Regions from separate parts of the Mesorhizobium sp. B2-1-3A genome, predicted to be linked through region 1. Evidence: riboswitches for the same ligand, from Rfam matches in the RefSeq annotation. Region 1 holds a riboswitch; each other region holds the start of a gene.

Region 1 (4,204 bases):
TCCTCGAGATACCAGCCGATATAGCGCAGCTCGTTGTACTCCATCGGCGCGATCGGTCCGGGTACGAAATAGTGCGATCGCACGCCGCGCGCGGTGTGCTCGATGATTTTCTTGTCCTCGTCGGTGGTGACCTTCCACAGCCAGGTCAGTTTCTCCAGATCGTAATCCTGGCCCTCGACCGCGTCACCGCGCACCAGCCAGATGAGTTCCATCTCGCAGGTATCAGCCGTCTTCGGAATGAAGCGGTAGATCATGCCGTGGTCGGGGTAGCAGACGAGGAAGCTCGTGCCGCCGAGATGGATGGAGGTGACGCCACCATCGTAATCGGTGAAGCGGCCCATCAGCGGTGCCACCGGCGAGCCGTCCTGGCTGCCGCTCGAAACACCATCGTAGAGCGCGTAGCGGAAAGTGTGGATGGCTTCCTGTCCAGCGGCCGAATTCCGCCAGCGGTCGCCGCTGCCGATCTCGATACCGAGCGCGCGGGTGCGTTGCTCCATCGCGGCGTTGAGCTGTTCGATCATCTCGGTCGGTTTTTCCAGAGTATGCGTCTGCGAATATTCCGGATGCGCCGGACCGCAATGATAGCACTCGACATAGTTCTCGACGGCGAGCTTCCAGTTGGCGTCAACCTGATAGGTCTCGCGATGCGCCACCCTGGCATCAGCCCAACCATACTGGCCGCAGCTGGTTCGCAGCGACTGTTCGACCGGATCGAAATCCGGTGGCATCTCGGCGAAGGAAATGAACACCAGACCTTCGGCGAGGCGGACATGCAGCTTCTTCAATCCATGCGCGGCGCGGTCGAAATCCTTCGGCATCAGGCGGGCGGCGCGCAGCGAACCGTCACTGGAATAGGTCCAGGCGTGATAGGGGCAGACGAAGGCTTTCGCATTGCCCTTCTGCCTGGTGCAGACCTCGGCGCCGCGATGACGGCAGACGTTGAGCATGGCATGGATGGCGCCATCCATGCCACGGGTCAGGATGATTGCTTCATCGCCGAGTTTGAACAGCTCGAAATCGCCGGGGTTTGGAATGACGCTGGAATGCGCGAGGCAATGCCAGTGGCGGCGAAAGACGCGTTCCATGTCGCGCTCGAAGATCGCCCGATCATGGTAGAACGCACGCATCAGGCCGTGGCCCGGCCGGTGCGCGGCCACCAGCCGGTCGATCGTATCGCCGTCGGCATGGGTTTGCTGGAGAGGATGCACGTTCATAACCCATTCCTGTCTGGCGATTTGGATGTCTGTGGTGGCCTGGTGCGTGTCAGATCTCGAGGCGCCGGCCCTTGTAGGCTTCTGGGATCGCCGCATCGCTGCCGAAGAAGGCGTGCCTGGACATGTCGGGCGAATAGCGACTGCCGGGTACGCTGCGGCCAAGCGCTTCGGCCACGGCACGGATGTGATGCGGGGCCGCGCCGCAGCAAAGCCCGATATAACGGACCCCGAGATCAAAGGCTTCCCGTGCGAATTCGGCGCATTCGTAGCGATTGCAGGTGAACGGGTCGAGCGCGGTCGGGAACGGCCGGTTGCCGGGAATGCAGGAACAGGCGCGGTCGGTCAGCGACTGGAAGGTCGGTTCCGCGTCAGTCGTGCGGTAGGGCACCGGCAGTGCGGCGACATGGCATGAGATGGCGTCGCGCACTTTGCGCACCACCGGCATCAGCGTCTTCGGCCCGCGCTGGCAGTTCAGTCCAACGACGTCGGCGCCCGCCGCCTCCAGCCGCTTGCAGGCATCGACGACCGAGACGCCGTCGAACATCTTTTCCTCACGGTGGACGGAGAGCGTGACCACGGTCGGCAGGCCGGTTTTCTTCATCACGTCGAGCGCGATCTCGGCCTCGCCGCACCAGTCGATGGTCTCGGCGATGAGGAAGTCGGCCCCCTCCTCCACCGCCCAGCCGATCTGCTCCTCGAACATGGCGCGCACGGCATCGTGGGTCTTCCTGTCGTCGGCTTCATAGGCATTGGTGTTGCAGATGTTGCCAGCCATAAGGCAATCATTGCGGTCGGCGACATCCTTGGCTATGCGCAACGCCTGACGGTTGATCTTTTCCAGAATATCCTCACGGCCGATCACCCTCAGCTTCTGGCGGTGAGCGTAATAGGTGAAGGCTTCGACAACCTCCGAGCCGGCATGGACGAAATCCTCATGCAGACGTGTCACCGCGTCCGGATGTTCGAGAACCACTTCCGGTACGAACGGGCCGGCCTGCAGATAGCCGCGACGTTCGAGTTCGAACAGATAGCCTTCGGCACAGATGACGGCGCCGGCGTCGAGACGTTCGAGCAGGCCGCGCTTGGCCGTGAGAGTAGATTTTGCAGACATGATTTCTTTCCTCGGCACTTAGAGATTGCGGACGCGCGACGGCCAGGCGCTGGTTCCGGCGACGACGGCAAGCAAGGTGCGCAGCCGCAAGACGTCCGGATGCAGATGGCCGCAGCGGTCGATCAGCGCGATCTTTTTCAAGGCCGCGGCCTCCAGATCGGCGTCATGCGGCACCGACAGCAGCCAGTCGGAGAACACTTCTTCCGGTGGCGGCAGCGGCGAGACGGCGCGCATCGTCGCCGCATTGACGCGACGCACCGTGCGAGGGCGTTGCGGTCTGCCGGGCGCGAGCCCCGGTATTTCATTGTGCGAATCCATGTTCGTCCTTCTTTGCAAGGACTGAACCTGGTGGTGATGGAGGAAAGCCACGGTCGGCGCTGAGGCCGGTCCGCATCTACCTCTTGACCGCCCACCGCGATCAGTCGAGTTCAAATCTGTTCGAGGCTGGTTTCCGGGCTCCGAAGGGGTCTTTTTGGACCGGTTCCGACACCTTCCCAGGCATTTGCCCAGTGGTCTGTTGTCGGAACGCACGCTTCGCTACCGTTGCGGGGGCAGCGCCGGAATCTCACCGGCTTCCCAATTATCCCTCCGGCCGAATCGACTGAAGGGCACCTTGAACCCCACGATATAAGCACCTGCTCGCCAAGGCCGTCCACACGGAAACGACACGGTCGGGGCGGAAAGCCGATAGAGCACCGACACGAGGGCCTCGTTCCGGCAGGTCGAACACATTCCCGTGTGATCGATCACATCTCGTTGACAGTAACAGCGCCGGCTGAATAGGCTGGCGTCAGAGTTACGGGTTTGGAAGCCGGTGAAATTCCGGCACGGTCGCGCCACTGTGATCAGCAATTGTTCTTGCTGAAAGTCAGGCCTTCTCCCGTGAAAATGGTTTCGATCAACGGGACGCTGAATCCCAGGAGAGCCTTAATGTCCAATACCACCTTTGCACCAACCTACGGTCCGGTTCCGATCCCGGCGAAAGAGCTTCTTCCGTGGGCGATCTTCGGCGGTCTCTTGTGCCTGCTTGCGATCTATTTCGTCGGCGCGGAAGAAGGTGCCACCTCGATGATTTCGGGCATGTATGTCCATGAATGGGTACATGACGGTCGCCACCTGCTCGGCTTCCCTTGCCACTAAGAGTTGGCCATTGAGAGCTGGCCATCCCGAAGGGATGCCGTCCTGATCATTTGTTTTAGCGCGTGACAGCAACCGAAAGGCCGGGGGCTTTTCGAGGTCATGCTTCGGGGATCATGAACATGGTTGGTAGTCTTCTGCTGCGCGGCATGCTGGTCGGCATCGTCGCAGGGCTTCTCGCATTTGGTTTTGCCAAGATCTACGGCGAGCCGCAGGTCGACCGGGCCATTGCCTTCGAGGAACAAACCGCCCAGGCCGCTGGCGAAGCGCCCGAGCCTGAACTCGTCAGCCGTCCTACACAGGCCGGGTTCGGCCTCCTGACCGGCGTGCTGGTCTATGCCACGTCGATCGGCGGGCTGTTTTCGCTGGTCTTCGCCTACACCTATGGCCGCATCAGCAGCCTGGGACCGCGCGCCACCTCCGCAGTACTGGCCCTGGCAGCCTTCGTTTCAATCGTTCTGGTTCCGGACCTAAAATATCCCGCCAATCCACCTTCGGTCGGCAATCCCGACACGATAGGGTCGCGGACAGTGCTGTTCTTCATCATGCTGGTGATCTCCATTGCCGCATTGACGGCGGCGGTCGGGCTGTCACGAAGGCTTTGGGCACAGTATGGCCCTTGGAACGCAACGATCATTGCGGGCGCGGCATTCATCGCGGTCATAACGGTCGCCATGTACGTGCTGCCAACCATCAACGAAGTGCCGGAGAAATTCTCGGCCGATCTCTTGTGGCGCTTCCG
Region 2 (4,204 bases), on a different contig from region 1:
CTGCCGTGCGGCGATCGAAAGCCTGGCGGAGAATTTTTCCGACGGCATCGTCGCTCCCGCCTTCTGGACCGGTGTCGGCGGGCTGGCCGGCGGAGCCGCCTACAAGGCCGCCAACACCGCCGATTCGATGATCGGCCACCGCACCCCGCGCCACGAGGCCTTCGGCTGGGCGGCGGCGCGCTTCGACGACTGGATCAACCTGCCGGCCTCTCGGCTGACGGCGCTGCTGATCGTGCTGGCGGCTTTCCTGGTCAGGGACGCCGATCCCCGCGGCGCCTGGCATGCGGTGTGGCGCGACGCGAAAAAACACCGCTCGCCCAACGCCGGCTGGCCGGAAGCGGCAATGGCGGGCGCGCTCGGTCTGGCACTGGCCGGACCGCGCAGCTATGGCGGCGTGCTGGTCGAGGATGTCTTCATGGGTGAAGGCGGCCGCCGCGACGTCGACAGCGGTGACATCAGGCGGGCGCTGAAACTCTACCGCGTCGCCGACTATCTGCTGATCGCGCTGTTCGGCTTGGTCTCGGTGATCGCGGTTCTGGCGTTCTAGAACTCGATCCCTTGCTGGGCTTTCACGCCCGCCGAAAAATGGTGCTTGGTCACACCCATTTCGGTGACCAGGTCGGCCGCTTCGACAAGCGCCGGCTTGGCATTGCGGCCAGTGACGACAACATGCAGGCCCTCGCGACGCGCTTTCAGCGCTGCAACCACCTTGTCGAGATCGAGATAGTCGTAGCGCAATGCTATATTGAGCTCATCGAGCACGACAAGGCTGATCGACGGATCGGCGATCAGCTCCAGCGCCTTGGCCCAGGCGGCTTCGGCAGCGGCGATATCGCGCTTCAGATCCTGCGTCTCCCAGGTGAAGCCCTCGCCCATTGCGTGCCAGACGACGCGGTCGCCGAAGGCCGCGAAAGCGTCCTTCTCGCCCGTGTGCCACTTGCCCTTGATGAACTGGACGACGCCGACGCGCTTGCCATAGCCGAGCATGCGGAGCGCCAAACCGAACGCTGCTGTCGTCTTGCCCTTGCCCGGGCCGGTGTTGACGATCAGCAGACCCTTCTCGATCGTCTTGGCCGCCACCTCGGCGTCCTGCACCGCCTTGCGCTTGGCCATCTTGGCGCGGTGGCGCTCTTCGTCCCTGTCTTCGGTGGTCTTGCCATCGATATCGGTCATTTCATTTCACCTTGAGCGGCAGCCCCGCCACCATCAGCAGCACCGTATCGGCGATCGCCGCGATCTGCTGGTTGAGCCGACCGGCCTCATCACGAAACCGGCGCGCCAGTGCGTTGTCCGGCACGATGCCTTGCCCGACTTCGTTGGATACCACGAACCACGGCCCGCGCGGCCGCGACAACACATCCGCCAGCCGCCGGCATTCAAACCCAAGGTCATGGTCAGCCAGCATGTGATTGGTCAGCCACAGCGTCAGGCAGTCGACCAGCACAGGCCGGCTATCTGGCAAAGCCTCGAGCGCGCCGGCGAGGTCGAGCGGCGCATCGATGGTCGTCCAGCCCGCGCCGCGCCGCGCCCGATGCAGCGCGATGCGCTCGCGCATCTCGTCGTCATAGGCTTGCGCGGTGGCGATGTAGGTCCATGGCGAGGGCAACGCCGTCACCAGGGTTTCGGCATGCGCGCTCTTTCCCGAGCGCGCACCACCGATGATGAAGGTCAGCCTGCCGCGATCAGGCAAAGCTGTCGCGCAGGCTGGTCGCGGTGCCGGTGAAGCGTCCGCGCACCACGCCGACGACGGCGCCAAGCACCAGCCAGAACACCAGACTGGTCAGCGTCACCGCCACCACGAACTGGTGGTGCAGGCCTTCCGGGATCGGTGTCTCGAAGCTGTCGGGCTGCGGCGCGCCGACAATGTGCGGCGCCACGATCAGCAGCACGGCAAGGATGGCGAGCGGCAGCGACTTGCGGAACGCGATCAGGCCAAGCCCGATGGCGGTCGCGACCACCGTTGCCACCCACCAGATCTGCCGCTGCGTGAGGTCGGCCGCCGGCATGGCGGGCAGTTCCGGCGGCAGGCCGAGGCCGGGCGCCAGCGTGAACACGGCAAAGCCGGCCAGGCCCCAGAACACGCCCTGGCGCCAGTTGCCGATGCCGCCGGCGAATTCCGAAACAGCGACCAGGATCAGCGCGAAACCGATGCCGGTGACGACGTTGGAAACCACGTTGAAGGCAAAACGCTCGAAGCCGTCGGCCGGCGCCCAGCCTTCGTCTTCGGCCGGAGCAGCCGCTGCGGCCGGAGCCGGGGTGGCAGCGCTCATGGCATTCGATGCCGCCGGCGCGGCGGAACTCATTGCGTTGCCGCTGGCGGCATCAGCCGGCGCCGCGGCATGGTCATGGCCGCCTTCGGCCTGTTCGTAGACTTCCGCCTTGAGGATCAGCGGCACGGTGGCATAGGCCTGCATGCAGGCGAGGACGACGCCGGCCACGAGCCCTGCGATCGCCGCGATGAACACGACGTTGCGAAACAGATTCATGATGTCAGATCCTCGTCAGTGGCAGGGAAACGCCATCGAATGCCGGTTGTCATGACCAGCATTGTGGACCGCATCAATGTGCGAGAAGCCGACGAAGCCGATGATGAAGGTGCCGAGCAGCGCGGCGAACGCCAGCTGCATGAAGCGCGACTGCGAGGAGACGGAGGCGCCGCGGGAGACGGAAGCGGTAGTCATGTCTTGTCCTTTCACCCTCCACCCGAGGGCATCGAAGTCAGTTTCCTGTCGCCGGCAGGTCTCCTGGCTCACGGATCAGCGCCCTTCCCCACCTTCCCGAAGACAAATCTTCAGTGGCATATGGAGAGGACTACCGCACACAGTTGCGGGGGCAGCAACGGCATTGGGCAACAAGTCAGCCCGCACCGCATTCCCTCTTGGCTCCAAAATGGAACCGACGACATCAGCGACTATAGGCAGAATCATTGCCTCCGGCAAACCAAATTCCGCCGGTAACCAGCGCGATTACGCCATGCCGGCCACATCAGCCGTCATCGGCGCAACAATTGACAATTGTGCCGGCCGGGTGTCGGCTGGCCACTTCACAGGAAGCCAGCCATGCAACCCATTGCCAGCGAGCGCGATCCCTATAACGGCTTGACCCAGGCCGAACCCACCCTGCCCTCATCGGCGTATTGGGATGAAGCGGCTTATCAGCTGGACCTCGATGCCATCTGGTACAAGAACTGGCTGCTGGTCTGCCGCGAGGCCGATCTGGCCCAGCCGCTGGCCTTCCGCCGATTCCGCATCGGCACGCAGGACATCATCGTGCTGCGCGACGACACCGGCGCGCTGCGTGCCTTCCACAACACGTGCCGGCATCGCGGCTCGCAGCTTTGCCAGGAGAGCGAGGGCCGGCTGAAGGCGCGGCTGATCACCTGCCCCTATCATGCCTGGTCCTATTCGCTTCGCGGCGACCTCGTGCGCGTGCCGTCGAAATCATTGCCGGACGGCTTCGACAAGGCCGACCATCCGCTCTATCGCGTCGCACTCTCGGTATGGCGCGGCTTCGTGTTCATCAATTTGCAGGAGGATGCGGCCGGCTCGGCGCAGGCATCCTTCGACCCTGCCTCCGGCAATCTCGGCAACTGGCCTCTGGAAACGCTGGTGACGGGCCATGTGCTGCGCAAGGTGATGCACTGCAACTGGAAGATCTTTTGGGAGAACTTCAACGAGTGCCTGCATTGTCCGGGCGTCCACAAGGACCTGTCGCGGCTGGTGCCGATCTATGGCCGCGGCCTGATGAGCCGGCATGACGACCCCGAATGGACCCGCCACGCCGACAATGACGCGCCGGAGTTTTCCGGTGGTCTGCGGACGGGCGCCGAAACCTGGTCGAGCGACGGCAAGACCCATGGGCCGATCTTCCCGGGATTGACACCGGCCGAACGCGCCGCTGGCCAGACCTACGCCACCAGCCTGCCCTCGATGTTCATCGTCGGCCATGTCGACTATGTCAGGACCGTCCGGCTGGTACCGCTCGGGCCGGAACAGACGGAACTTGTCGCCGAATGGCTGTTCGCCCCCGAGGCGCTGGCCGCAACCGACATCGACAACATCATCGCCTTCGGCACACAGGTGCTGGAGGAGGATGCGGCGATCTGCGAGGTCAACCAGAAAGGCCTGCGCTCGATGCGCCACGCCGCCGGCGTGCTGATGCCCGAGGAATATGAACTGCACCGCTTCCACAACTGGGTGCGCGA
Region 3 (4,204 bases), on a different contig from region 1:
GCGATGTCGGGTGGCCAGCGCCAGCGCGTCGCCATCGGCCGCGCCATCGTGCGCAATCCGAAAGTGTTCCTGTTCGACGAGCCGCTGTCGAACCTTGACGCCGCACTGCGCGTCGCCACGCGCATCGAGATCGCCAAGCTCAAGGAATCGATGCCCAACACGACCATGATCTACGTCACCCACGACCAGGTCGAGGCGATGACGCTGGCCGATCGCATCGTCGTACTCAAGGATGGCCACATCGAGCAGGTCGGCACGCCGATGGATCTCTACAAGAAGCCCGGCAATCTGTTCGTCGCCCAGTTCATCGGCTCGCCGGCCATGAACATCCTGCCGGCGACGATCGACAAATCAGGCAGCCCGACCGTCGTCAGCCATGTCGGCGGGCGCAAGGCTACGGTGCCGATCACGACGCCGGCCTCGGCGAAGGGTGCGGCTGTAAGCTTCGGCGTGCGGCCGGAGGACCTGATCATCGCCACCGGCGCGGACTATCTGTTCGAGGGAACGGTCGATTACGTCGAGCAGCTCGGCGAGGTTCAACTGGTCTATGCCGACATCGGCCGCGCCGACCTGCCCCTGGTGACCAAGCTGCCGGGCAATGTCGAGGTCAAGCGCGGCTCGACGCTGCGGCTGACCGCCAATGCCGAGGACTTGCATATCTTCGACACGGACGGGCGGTCCTTCGCGCTGCATGAAGCGGAAGCAAAGGCCGCTTAAGAAGCCCGTCTTGACGGCAGAAACAAAAAGAGCGGCGGGCAAGGCCCGCCGCTCTCTTTTACGATCGACTTTGGCTGTTAGTGGCCGAAGAGGTTCCGGTCGGCGCCCTGGGGCGCGGACTTCTGCACATCGCCCGACGAATTGAGCAGCTTGTAGACGGGCGAATCGCCGTTGCGGATCGAAGCCGTGCGCGAGTTGTCGACAGAAGTCGCGGCAGGCTGGTTGGCGCCATTGGAGTTGAAGTTGTCACTTCCGGCGAAAGCGCTGCCCGAGAGAGCGAGAACGGCGGCGGCGGCGATGATGATCTTGTTCATTTCAAGTCTCCTGAATTTCAAGTTTCAACGGGACGGCAGGCAGGCCCGCCACCCCGGAGAATCGGCCGTTAGTGGCCGAAGAGGTTGCGGTCGGCACCCTGGACAGGTGTCTGGGCAGCCGGTTCCGACTTCTTGATCGAAGCGGTGTACGAGCTGTCGGTCGAAGTGACAGCGGGCTGGTTGGCGCCATTGGAGCCGTAGTTGTCGCTGCCGGCGAAGGCGCTGCCGGAGATAGCCAGAACGGCGGCGGCAGCAAGGATGATCTTCTTCATTTCAAGTCTCCTGAATTCTTCGAGTTCCGCCAAGGCGGCGAGCCAGGGCCACCGCCTGCTGGAAATCGACTGTTAGTTGTTGCCGAAGAGGTTGCGATCGGCACCCGTGACAGGCGCCTGAGCAGCCGGTTCCGACTTCTTGGTCGAAGCGGTGTACGAATTGTCGACGGCAGCAGTGGCTGCAGCGGCATTCGAACCATAGTGATCGCTACCAGCGAAGGCGCTGCCGGAAATGGCCAGAAGGGCGGCGGCAGTGAGAACAATCTTTTTCATTTTTGGTACTCCAGTATTTTCCCGTCCGTCTAGCGGCGTGTCTTGGGATTAAAATCGCGTCGTTCGGACAGCCCCGATGTGGGAAAGCCATGTGGCCGTTTCCAATCACGAAGTTGTTCCGTGTGGACCAAGAATCCACCACTTGAAATTGTACCAAGGCATTCCATTGCAAACATTTTTCTTTTTGATATCAATCGATTAGATAAAACCAGCAATACGATCACCTGATGTATCGAAGGCTCAGCGTTCACAGCGTGCTGTACGCACCGTCAACAGAAACGAACCGTTCGGTTCGATTTTAGAATCTGCTAATAGTCACTTTTCGAAACCGTTAACCCTTTTTGCTTCGGTTCCGGGACGATTTCGATAGCCGGCATCGTCGTCACCGAGACGCGTTTCGTGGCCGTTCTTCCTGACTCCATGGTTGCTGAAGCGTGTCGCGCCACATGGATGCGATGTCGCTTTCATGCCGATGTCGCATGCGCTGTCGTGATTAGATCATGGCCATCTCAGGTGCCGCTTCGTGACGACGGGGCGGAGAATTGGGAAGCCGGTCAAAGTCCGGCGCTGCCCCCGCAACGGTGGTGGAGTTCAAGTCGCAACGGGAGACCACTGGGCGGAAGCCTGGGAAGGTGTCGCGACCGTCCGAAAGGACACTCCAGAGCCCGGAAACCAGCCCGAGATTTTTGAACTCGACTGATCGCGGTGGGCGGTCAAGAGGTGGATAGTGCATGACCAGCGCTTCGCCGGGACTGCATCCGATCCTTCCTCCATCACCACCATAGTCAGTCCTTAAACACGAGGACAGGACATGGATGTGCGCAACGATATGCTGAGGCTCTTGAACAGCCGCAGAGAGGGTTTCTCGCTCGAGCAGCCTTTCTACACCGGCCCGGACTATTTCAAGCTCGACATGGAGCTGATCTGGTACCGCGACTGGCTTTTCATCGGCCATGATTGCGAATTGCCCAAGCCCGGCAGCTTCATCACCGTACAGATCGGCGACTACCCGGTCGTGCTGGTGCGCGATCAGCAGGGCAAGATCAACGCCTTCCACAATTCCTGCCGCCATCGCGGCAGCAGGGTCTGCAACACGGACAAGGGCACGGCCGCCAAACTGGTCTGTCCCTATCACCAGTGGACCTATGAGCTCGACGGTCGCCTCCTGTTTGCCCGCCAGATGGCCGATGGCTTCGACAAGAGCCAGTTCGGGCTGAAGCCGGTCGCTTGCGAAAGCGTCGCCGGCTACATCTTCATCTGCCTGGCGAAGGATCCAGCCGACTTCGCCCCGATGCGGGCGATGATCGAACCCTATCTCAAGCCGCACCGGCTCAGCGAGGCAAAGATCGCCTTCGAGAGCACCATCGTCGAAAAGGGCAATTGGAAGCTCGTCTGGGAAAACAACCGCGAGTGCTATCACTGCGCGGGCAATCACCCGGAGCTGTGCAAAACCTTCCCGGAAGCACCGACCGTGACCGGAGTGCAAGGCGCCGACAGCGATCCGGAGATGCTGGCGCACTGGGCCAAATGCGAAGCGGCCGGCCTGCCGAGCAAGTTCCGCATCGACCCGGCGGGGCAATACCGCGCCACGCGGGCGCCGCTGCTGCGCGATGCGGTCAGCTACACGATGAACGGCAAGCGGGCGGTGAAGAAGAACCTCTCCGACAGCGTCTCGGCCGACCGTATCGGCACATTGATGCACTATCACTACCCGACGACCTGGAATCATATCCTCATCGACCATGCCGTCACCTTCCGCGTGCTGCCGATCAGCGCCACCGAAACCGCCGTGACGACCAAATGGCTGGTGCACAAGGATGCGATCGAGGGCGTCGACTACGATCTTGCCGAGCTCACCCATGTGTGGACCGAGACCAACGATCAGGACCGCCGCATAGTCGAGGAAAATGCCCTCGGCATCCTGTCGCCGGCCTATGAGCCCGGCCCCTATTCGGAGCTTCACGAGGGCGGCGTGATCCAGTTCGTCGACTGGTACGCCCGCTTCATCGGTCCGCGCCTTGCCGAAGGCGGCCGGCCGGCGTTGCGCAGCGTCGCCTGAGAGGTTGAGGGATGAATGCGATGACCGACCTTGGCCTCTATCGCCATCTCGATCAGATGGCCCCCTGGAACGACAGGCTGCAGGTGCTGGAAGTGATCGGCGTCAGCGACGAGGCGCCTGACGTCAAGACCTTCACTTTCCGATCCGACAACCAGACCTGGTTCCGCTACAAGCCGGGCCAGTTCGTGACGCTGGAGCTGCCTGCGCCGGACGGGCCGCTGATGCGCACCTATACGCTGTCCTCCTCGCCGTCGCGGCCCTTCTCGATCGCGGTCACGGTGAAGGCGCAGGCCGGCAGCATCGGCACGCGCTGGATGTTCGATCACCTGACACCCGGTTCGCACGTCAAGGCCTATGGGCCGAGCGGCGACTTTTCACTGCACAGCCATCCGGCGGCCAAATACCTGTTCATCTCGGCCGGTTCCGGCGTGACGCCGATGATGTCGATGCTGCGCTGGCTGAACGACTGCGCGCCATGGACCGATGTCGGCTTCGTCAATTGCGCGCGTCGCGCCGAAGAGATCATTTTCCGCAAGGAGCTCGAACTGCTCGGCAGTCATATGCCGGGC
Region 4 (4,204 bases), on a different contig from region 1:
AGCCGATGGTCAGCACTGCCAAAAACACCATCATCGACCAGAAACCGAGCATGCCGATCTTCGAGAAGGACACGGCCCAGGGGAACAGGAAGGCCACTTCCAGGTCGAAGATGATGAACAGGATCGACACCAGGTAGAAACGGATGTCGAATTTCATGCGGGCATCGTCGAACGAATTGAAACCGCACTCGTAGGCGGAAAGCTTTTCGGGATCGGGATTGCGGTAGGCCACCAGGAACGGGGCGGCCAGCAGCGCCAGGCCGACGACCAGTGCCACGCCTATGAACAGGACGATAGGCAGGTACGAACTGAGAAGTGCGTTCATGCAGCGGCTTTCCGTTGGCGCCAATCCACTTTGATTACAGCACCGGACCTTAATGCGGAAGCGTGACAGTTTAACCGCTGAACCGTTTTAAGGGGCCTATGCTGCAACGCGGCGAGGGTTAGCGCAGCACTTCCAGCGAAGCAAGTCAAACCTTGTTCAAAACGCCGACCTGGACGGCATATCCGGAGAAACTGGTCCGATCCGCTCCTGTTTGATTTCCTTCGCTTTTTACTCCACTTTTCTCTCCTGACATGGTTGCCGCCAAAACCCTGCTAGCATGGGTTGGAATCACCACGCAGGTTCCGCAAAAGTGGACCCCGGTTTTGCGACAAGAACTTGCCCAGACAAAGACCCGACCCACAGCCGAAGCCCCTCAGAGTGATGCCTGCATGAAGGAAAAAATCTCGCTTGCCGCCGCCCGCCGCATTGCACTCGCCGCTCAAGGGTTTCTCGATCCGCGCCCAAATGGCACACCTGACCGCCGCCATTTCGCCCGTGTGCTCTCCCGCACCGGCCTGCTGCAGATCGATTCCGTCAGTGCGGTGGTGCGTGCTCATTATATGCCGCTCTATTCGCGCCTGGGCCCCTACCCGCTCACGCTGCTCGACAATGCCGCCGTGACGCGCAAGCGCACTGTCTTCGAATACTGGGCGCACGAGGCCTCGTTCCTGCCGGTCGAGACCTACCCGCTGATGCGCTGGCGCATGCAGCGAGCCGAGCAAGGCGATGAAATGTATCTGGGACTGGCCAAATGGGGCCGCGAACACGCCGCCTATATAGAAGACATCTACCGCGCGGTCGTCGAGCGCGGCCCGATCGCGGCTTCGGCGCTCGAAGGCCAGAAAGGCTCCGGGGGCTGGTGGGGCTGGAGCCATGCCAAGCACGCCTTCGAATGGCTGTTCTGGGCCGGGCGCATCACCACGGCGCACCGCCGCGGCTTCGAGCGCTTCTACGATCTGCCGGAGCGCGTGCTGCCGCAGGCGATCCTCGACCTGCCGGTGCCCCCGGCCGAGGATGCACACCGCGAATTGCTGCGCATCTCGGCCCGCGCCCATGGCGTGGCGACATCGGGCGACCTGCGCGACTATTTCCGGCTGTCGCCGGCCGACATGAAGGGTCGGCTGGAGGAACTGGTCGAGTCGGGCGAATTGCTGCCGGTACGCGTCGAAGGCTGGGACAAGCCGGCCTACCTTCACAAGGACGCGCGCCTGCCCCGGAAAATCGAGGCGCGTGCTTTGCTGGCGCCCTTCGATCCAGTCGTCTTCGAGCGCTCGCGCTCGGAGCGGCTGTTCGATTTCCACTACCGGATCGAAATCTACACACCGGCTGAAAAGCGCCAATACGGCTATTACGTCCTCCCCTTCCTGCTCGGCGACCGGATCGTCGCGCGCGTCGACCTCAAGGCGGACCGGCCGGCGAGCGTCCTGCGCGTCCATGCCGCCTACCCCGAGACCGGCGCGCCGCCTGAAACCGCCGCTCAGCTCTTCGAGGAATTGAAGCAGATGCAGGGCTGGCTTGGCCTTGAACGCATGGACGTGACTCCGGCAGGCGATCTGGGTCCGGCGCTGGCCGACATCGCCGTGTCGTAGCCGTGCGTTGACACCGCTGCCTGCAAAAGCCTAAATCCCGTCCAGACGGTCCCTTGCCCGCAACGGCAGGGGCTAAGAGGGAATGCGGTGCGGGATTTCGATCTCAAATCCGCGGCTGTCCCCGCAACTGTAAGCGAAGAGCCAAGGCCGAAAGCCACTGGGAGTTTCCCGGGAAGGCGGCACCCAAGGCGATGACCCGCGAGCCAGGAGACCTGCCGTCTGCGACAAGAGAATCCGATCGCCCGGCGGGTTTCCGGGCAAGGAGCCCGGCTTTTTGGACCAGAACAGCAGTTTTTCGGCTGGCACAGCGGACAATTCGTCCGCCGACAGCGAAGCCTTGGCCGGCGTCACGGTCATCGTCTGCGCCTCCTGTCGCGACGAGACCGGTTCCGACGCCCATCCCCGCGCCGGAGAACTGTTGGCTGAGGACACGCGCCGCGCCGCAGCCGATGACAACATCCGCGTCCGCACGGTGGAATGTCTCGGCAACTGCAAGCGCCGGCTGAGCGCCGCGATCCTGCGCGATGGCTGCTGGAGCTATGTGTTCGGCGACCTGACCGTGGCCAGCGGCGCCGACCTCGTCACCGGCGCCAAACTCTTCGCCACCTCGACCGACGGCCTCATCCCGTGGCGCGGCCGCCCCGATTCCCTCAAGCGCGGCCTTGTTGCCCGCATCCCTCCCCTCGACATGCTGAAGGACTGATCATGAGCGCTTCCGTATCCCGCGTCCCCTGCACCGTCGTCACCGGCTTCCTCGGCGCCGGCAAGACGACGCTGGTCCGCCATCTCCTGGAAAACGCCGGCGGCAAGCGTATCGCCATCATCGTCAACGAGTTCGGCGACATCGGCATTGACGGCGAGATTTTGAAGGGCTGCGGCATCGACACCTGCCCGGAGGAAAATATCGTCGAACTGGCCAATGGCTGCATCTGCTGCACCGTGGCCGACGATTTCGTGCCGGCGCTCGACCAGATCCTGTCGTTGACGCCGAAGGTCGACCACATCCTGATCGAAACCTCGGGCCTGGCCCTGCCCAAGCCGCTGGTCCAGGCTTTTCAGTGGCCGACGGTGAAGAGCCGTGTCACGGTCGATGGCGTCATCGCCGTGGTCGATGGTCCCGCACTTGCCGAAGGCCGCGTCGCCAACGATATGGACGCCCTGCAGGCGCAGCGCGCCGGGGATGAGAGCCTTGACCATGACGACCCGGTCGAGGAAGTGTTCGAGGACCAGATCGCCTGCGCGGACCTGATCATCCTGTCGAAGAGCGATCTGATGGACGCCGCCGGCTCGGCCCGCGCCAATGCCATCGTCAACGAACATTCGGCCCGCGCCGTGAAGATCGTGCCGACCTCGCATGGCAAGGTCGATCCCTCGGTGCTGCTCGGCCTCGGTCTCGCCGTCGAGGACGATATCGAGAACCGCAAATCCCATCATGACGGCGCGTTCGACCATGAGCATGACGACTTCGACACCTTCATCGTCGACATCCCCTCGATCGCCAATCCGGACGAGCTGGCAAAGCGCGTCGCCACCGCCGCCGAACAGGAAAACGTGCTGCGCGTGAAAGGCTTCGTCGAGGTCGGTGGCAAGCCGATGCGGCTCCTGCTGCAGGCCGTCGGCCCGCGCGTCAATCATTACTATGACCGCGCCTGGACGGCCGAGGACGACCGCCGCTCGCGCCTCGTCGTCATCGGCCTCAAGGGGCTGAACCGCCCGGCAATCGAGGCTATACTCGCCGGCTGATTTTCAGACACGGACCGCGATGCATATCCTCACCACGACCTCCGCCTCGCTCGACGATCTCGCCGAGCCGGTCGATCTGCGGCAGACGCCGGCGGATATCGTGGCCCTGTCCTTCACCGACAGCGACCTTGCCGGCCTGGCCGCGGCCTGGAAGGCGGATGCCGGCCGCCTGCCCTCGATGCGGCTGGCGGCACTGCGCGACCTGCGCCATCCCATGTCCGTCGACCTCTGGATCGACAGCGTCGCCCGCCACGCCAAGATCATCCTGGTGCGCATCCTCGGCGGCTATGACTGGTGGCGCTATGGCTGCGACCAGCTTGCCTCGATTGCCCGCGAACGCGGCATTAAACTCGCGCTGCTCCCCGGCGAAAGCCATGACGAGGACCTCAGGCTGATCGAAGCCTCGACGCTGCCGCGCCAGGAATTGGACGCGCTGCTCGGCTATTTTCGCGAGGGCGGCCCGGCCAATATGAGCGCGCTGGTGCAGAGGCTGGCGCGGCTGGCGGGGTCGCAGGCAGACATTGTTGAGCCAGTCGCGGTCCCGAAG

Evidence for each region. A riboswitch is a leader RNA that binds a small molecule or an ion and turns the genes downstream of it on or off. The one in region 1 is predicted to bind cobalamin.
Region 2: linked by a shared signal. The riboswitch ahead of FJ977_RS15755 (CbtB domain-containing protein) and the one ahead of FJ977_RS24780 (hypothetical protein) in region 1 are both predicted to bind cobalamin.
Region 3: linked by a shared signal. The riboswitch ahead of FJ977_RS08075 (aromatic ring-hydroxylating dioxygenase subunit alpha) and the one ahead of FJ977_RS24780 (hypothetical protein) in region 1 are both predicted to bind cobalamin.
Region 4: linked by a shared signal. The riboswitch ahead of FJ977_RS30630 (DUF1636 family protein) and the one ahead of FJ977_RS24780 (hypothetical protein) in region 1 are both predicted to bind cobalamin.

Annotation. Positions count from the first base shown of each region.
Region 1 is NZ_VFWK01000006.1:38,935-43,138, reverse strand. It holds gene FJ977_RS24790 (aromatic ring-hydroxylating dioxygenase subunit alpha) at 1-1,214, opposite strand, end outside; gene FJ977_RS24785 (homocysteine S-methyltransferase family protein) at 1,264-2,325, opposite strand; gene FJ977_RS24780 (hypothetical protein) at 2,344-2,643, opposite strand; cobalamin riboswitch at 2,750-2,956, opposite strand; adenosylcobalamin (AdoCbl) riboswitch at 3,122-3,211, shown strand; gene FJ977_RS24775 (CbtB domain-containing protein) at 3,256-3,465, shown strand; gene FJ977_RS24770 (CbtA family protein) at 3,585-4,204, shown strand, end outside.
Region 2 is NZ_VFWK01000004.1:14,216-18,419, reverse strand. It holds gene cbiB (adenosylcobinamide-phosphate synthase CbiB) at 1-547, shown strand, start outside; gene cobO (cob(I)yrinic acid a,c-diamide adenosyltransferase) at 544-1,173, opposite strand; gene cobU (bifunctional adenosylcobinamide kinase/adenosylcobinamide-phosphate guanylyltransferase) at 1,175-1,690, opposite strand; gene FJ977_RS15760 (CbtA family protein) at 1,683-2,486, opposite strand; gene FJ977_RS15755 (CbtB domain-containing protein) at 2,502-2,681, opposite strand; cobalamin riboswitch at 2,717-2,915, opposite strand; gene FJ977_RS15750 (aromatic ring-hydroxylating dioxygenase subunit alpha) at 3,060-4,204, shown strand, end outside.
Region 3 is NZ_VFWK01000002.1:322,010-326,213, forward strand. It holds gene ugpC (sn-glycerol-3-phosphate ABC transporter ATP-binding protein UgpC) at 1-717, shown strand, start outside; gene FJ977_RS08060 (DUF680 domain-containing protein) at 795-1,031, opposite strand; gene FJ977_RS08065 (DUF680 domain-containing protein) at 1,100-1,303, opposite strand; gene FJ977_RS08070 (DUF680 domain-containing protein) at 1,376-1,576, opposite strand; cobalamin riboswitch at 2,071-2,272, shown strand; gene FJ977_RS08075 (aromatic ring-hydroxylating dioxygenase subunit alpha) at 2,388-3,635, shown strand; gene FJ977_RS08080 (hybrid-cluster NAD(P)-dependent oxidoreductase) at 3,656-4,204, shown strand, end outside.
Region 4 is NZ_VFWK01000008.1:340,096-344,299, reverse strand. It holds gene FJ977_RS30640 (NADH-quinone oxidoreductase subunit A) at 1-325, opposite strand, end outside; gene FJ977_RS30635 (winged helix-turn-helix domain-containing protein) at 715-1,914, shown strand; cobalamin riboswitch at 1,944-2,149, shown strand; gene FJ977_RS30630 (DUF1636 family protein) at 2,189-2,617, shown strand; gene cobW (cobalamin biosynthesis protein CobW) at 2,620-3,657, shown strand; gene cobN (cobaltochelatase subunit CobN) at 3,677-4,204, shown strand, end outside.